Regions from separate parts of the Levilactobacillus yonginensis genome, predicted to be linked through region 2. Evidence: predicted binding sites of a transcription regulator. Region 2 holds the regulator's gene; the other holds the start of a gene.

Region 1 (2,401 bases), 610 kb from region 2:
ACGTTGCATGGGATTCTTTACCAGGGGCTACACGCTATTTTTATTGCGGGCGCCTTACTCATTGTTATTTCATTTTTGGTAAATATCTTAGACCGTCGAAGCACGCGGGACGTTGCTTAAGGGTGAGCGTAAATATTCCCGTTTTCAAATAACTTACGCTATAATAGTAGTAAATGACCGAAAGTGGAGGCGAGAAGATGTTTGAAACCAATCATGCGCGGTATGCCAGCTATGGTACCGTTGCGGCCATGCCTGGTGACATGATCGATGCCGTTTGGCAGATTATTGACCGCGACCTCCAAGGGCTATTTCCGTTGGATAACCTGCTGACGTTTAAGTTGCACAACAATCAGGGCAATACAACGTTCGAGTATGTTCAAACGGACGACAAACAGATGACGTTACGGGCGGGGTTTGATACCGAATTTGGTTATACCCCAGAACTCCCGGATACGGTTCTAGCTTATGACGATGGTGACAGTCAGATTATTCTTTTACCATCTGAAACAGCTGATAGATAAGACAAAAAGACCACAGGCCGGAATGGCTTGTGGTCTTTTTTAAAGTTCTTAAACAGTAGCGTTGGAACGAATACCTTTTAAAGCGTCATCGATTTGTGCTAAAACAAGGTCAGTGTTGCCAGGTACGTCTAAGTCGTACTTTTGCAGGTCAATCTTGATCTTAGGACTAATATCGTAATCGGCGAACCAACCTTGGTAGGCGGTCCACATCTTCTTGTAGTAACTTTCCAGTTCTGGATTGTTATCGAATTGTTCGTAGTCACGACCGCGCTTCTTGATACGGTGAAGGATTGTGTCAAAGTCAGCGTCGGCGTAAACTAACAAGTCTGGCGCTTTCTTTGGCAGTTCGTCCAGTTCATTCATCATGTTGTCGAGGAGGTTTAAGTAGACCTCAAGTTCAGTGTCCGTGATGTTCCCTTCAGCGTTGTTCTCGCGCGTGAAGAGGGCATCTTCGTAGATGGAACGGTCGAGGACGTTGTTGTCGTCGGCGAGCGCTCGCTTGATCATACTGAAACGCTTGTTCAAGAAGTAAATTTGCAGTAAGAAACCATATTGCTTAGGATCCCGGTAGTAAAGTGGCAGCACAGGGTTGTCACCAACGGGCTCGAAAAATGCCTGAGTTCCCAAGTGTGTCGCAATCTTTCCAGTAAGGGTCGTTTTACCGACACCAATCATTCCAGCTGTAATTATCACCATGATAGCCCCTCTTTAATTAGAAATACAAGATATAGTGTACCATAAAAATGCTCTGTACTACATCTGCCAGACAGATTTTTCTCCATTTCGTTAACTTTGGTTAGGCTGTATAATGGAACCATAGAGTTGTTGATTAGGAGGTTATGGTATGTATCAAGCAATTGTCTTTTTTGATTTAGATAGTACGTTGTTTGACGACGACAAGAACGTCTTGCCAGCCAGCATCGCCGCTATTCACGAGATGCAACAACATCATATTTTACCAGTTATCGCAACTGGAAGAAACATTTTTGAGATTCAATATGTTTTAGACGCCACGGGAATTAATTCTGTGGTTGGGGCCAATGGCAGCTATGTCCAGTTAGAGGGCAAACGCCTGACCGCGTCCGTAATTGACCAGCAGACGCTAAATGATATCACAGCGTTTGCGAACGAGCAAGGGGACCCGTTGGCTTATTATACCAGCCAGGGGTTTCGGTTGAGTCAAGCCAATGCTGATACATCGGAGAATTTTCAGCTCTTGCGGTTGAATCCGGTGGTTGAAGCTGATTGGTATCAGAATCAAGAAATTAATTTTTTGAACGTCTTTAATCGAGATAAGGACCAAGCTTACCAGGCAAGGTTTGCAGGTAAGCTGGATCTCGTACGCAATAATCCGCGTTGTTTAGACACTATGATTCACGGCGTTAGCAAGCAGTCTGGTATTCGCACGTTGATTGAGCAAGCTGGCTTACAGGGAATTAAGACCTATGCCTTCGGGGATGGTTACAACGACCTCCAAATGTTTGATGAGGTCGACGTGCCTATTTCCATGGGCAACGGTGTTCCCGAGGCCAAGGCGAAGGCTGCGTACGTAACAACAACGAATACCACGGATGGCATCGTCCATGGTCTCCGGCACTTTGGTCTCATCAAGTAGGTGAGCATCAGGATGGATGTGAATAGCCGCACTTCGAATACTAGGTTAGGACCTGTTGTGATGACGTTCCGGCTTCAAAACAGTGTCCGTTCGTTTTGAAGTCACGAAAATCGCATGTCTATAAGTTGGGCCTGATTCTAAGCCTGAGCCCAACACAGCTAACCTAGTAGTTTAGCTGATAATTGTTGGCCATGTTGGGAGAGTGCTCAACCTACGATTGTTATGACTAATAGCCCAGGAAGCGAGTCGTAGGTGGTCAGACGCA
Region 2 (2,401 bases):
TCGCAATCGTATCCAGTAGATTCTTGTTCAGGGTTGGCCGGTCCTCGTCTACCAAGACGTGGTAAATCATTAAATTCAAGACGGCTTCTGGGAACAACTGTCGGCTGACTAAATCACGAACGATCCGTTGTTCCCCATCCGTGACATACCCCCCGTTCTTTTGCTTGATGGCCTGCAAAAAGACTGCGGGTGCTGTCTTGCTAGCAACCTGGAGTAAAGCCTGTTCGGCAGAGTTTGCCCGGGATACCTGACTCGCTGGCTGAGCTGCCGGCGTGGCCTGAGTGCCCATAGCAGCTGCCGTCACCCCTCGATGCTGCTGCCCAAAGTGCTGAGCAATAATCCGTTTAAACTGTTCGGCATTAAATTGATTGGTAGCCAGATCCGTTGCCTCTCCGACGTAACGGGCCATTGTAACCTCGTCCAGGCCATAGGTGGCATGCTCAGTCAAAAGTAACTGACGTTGTCCGCGCAATGCCTGGGTTTCGATGAATGAATGTTCTAGAATTTCACCTAAGAGTTTGAAATCAAAATCCTCATCCTGCGTGGGTAAAATTGCCGGAGCCGCACTGCTCGTCGGTAGTGTTTCTCGAGTAGCCGTAATTGCAGCCGGCAAGCGACTGAGTTCCTGTCCGTCGACATGAAAAACATCCAAAAAGTTTTTGGTGATGTCTTGCTCATCATTAGCTGGCAGCGGTTTAGACGTCGTATTGGTAACGAGCGTGCGATACAACTCTTCACCCACAACCCCTAAAAGCTGCACACTGAGAAGATCATCCTTGAAAAAGTCCACTGGTAACAAGGGCGCGTGCAACTCGTAGGTAAAACTCGTCAGTTCATCACGCGTCTTGTAAGTTGTCACCAAGAGTCCGGTCGCTTCCAACCGCAATCGTGCCTGATAAAAATTTGCCAGGTCCATCCCGAGTAAGCCTAAAATCGTGGCATGTCGCTTATAATTAGACCGTTCAGGGAGCCAAAAAAGGGCCGAGTAGAGCCCCGCGGCACTCGGTCCAATAATCGGCTGGTAAAGCTGCGTCAAAGTTTGCCAACTTTGATCGGTCAACCGGTCTGCCAACCGAACCAAAAAGCCGGTCTTTGGTTGCAACTGGTGCCAGGAATCCTCCATGCCTTATTTCGCCTCACTTTGGTGGTTCGTTCGTTTTTTACTTGAATCCTTTTCTTTAGTCGCTTTAATCTTATCCTTGTCTAGCATGTCCTTTAATTCATTAAAGAAGACACCAGTATCCTTGAATTGCCGATAGACACTAGCAAATCGGATATAGGCAATCTCATCGACATCCACTAACCGGTTCATCACATATTCCCCGATTAACTGACTTGAAATTTCGTTGACGCCCAGCGCCCGAATCTTGTTTTCAACCTCATCGACAACGTTCGTCATAACGTCCATGCCGACTGGTCGCTTTTCTGCTGAACGAATAATCCCTCGCAAAATCTTTTCGCGGTTGAACTCTTCACGAGTCCCATTCTTCTTGATCACCAACAACGGCGTCACTTCGACCCGTTCAAACGTCGTGAAACGAAAGCCGCAGCTCTCACACTCCCGGCGCCGGCGAATAACTCGTCCGTCGTCTGTGGGCCGGCTATCGACGACCCGCGATCCATTATGATGACAGTGCGGACACTGCATTATTGGTCACCTCGTTTAATTTGTTGACTTTTTCCAAAATTGTTCGTGTCAAGCCATTTTACCACTTGTTGTAACGTTTGGGCAATCGTTCCCCCGTTATCAATAACAACGGTAGCGCGGGCAATCTTTTCCTCAATGGGCCATTGTCGCGCCATACGGGCCTGAGCATCCACTGCAGAGAGGTGATTCCTAGCCATTAACCGTTGCTGTTGTGTGACTGAGTCCGTAGCTACCACTAGAATATGGTCGACGAGGTCTACCAAGTAACCCACCTCAAAAAGGGTCGGGGCATCAATCACGACAACAGGCGCCTTAGCCGCACGATAGACAGCCAATTGGCGTTGAATCTCAGCTTGAATCCGTGGCGTCGTGATGCTTTCTAGTTGGTGCAGTTGTTCGGGATCATGAAAGACAAGTTGGCCCAATTTCTGCCGGTCCAACGCACCATCGTGAATAAATTCAGCACCAAAAGCCTGTTCAATTCGACTAAGTCCTGGCGTCCCAGGTGCCACCACTTGGCGGGCAATCACATCCGCATCAATAATCGGCAGTCCTGCCTCACGTAACCAGGTACTGACCGTCGATTTACCCGTCGCAATGCCACCGGTCAGCCCCCAGATTTCACTCATCGGTTACCGCCTCTAAAGCTTCAGGTGGCAGTGGCTGGCAATGTGGACAGTAGTGCGTACCACGTTGAGCCACCTTGATTTTAACCAGTTCAGTTCCACAACGTTCGCAGGCTTCGCCCTCTCG

What was found. The regulator NrdR, encoded in region 2, represses ribonucleotide reductase genes. The targets are predictions, from matches to a motif close to ACACNATATATNGTGT.
Region 1: AB3Y94_RS00665 (deoxynucleoside kinase) is a predicted target of NrdR. The motif match lies at 1,240-1,255, and genes of this name have one in related genera.

What each region holds. Positions count from the first base shown of each region.
Region 1 is NZ_OZ061549.1:102,932-105,332, forward strand. It holds gene AB3Y94_RS00655 (MDR family MFS transporter) at 1-120, shown strand, start outside; gene AB3Y94_RS00660 (DUF960 domain-containing protein) at 198-521, shown strand; gene AB3Y94_RS00665 (deoxynucleoside kinase) at 570-1,217, opposite strand; gene AB3Y94_RS00670 (Cof-type HAD-IIB family hydrolase) at 1,366-2,136, shown strand.
Region 2 is NZ_OZ061549.1:713,963-716,363, forward strand. It holds gene AB3Y94_RS03520 (replication initiation and membrane attachment family protein) at 1-1,123, opposite strand, end outside; gene nrdR (transcriptional regulator NrdR) at 1,127-1,648, opposite strand; gene coaE (dephospho-CoA kinase) at 1,648-2,277, opposite strand; gene mutM (bifunctional DNA-formamidopyrimidine glycosylase/DNA-(apurinic or apyrimidinic site) lyase) at 2,270-2,401, opposite strand, start outside.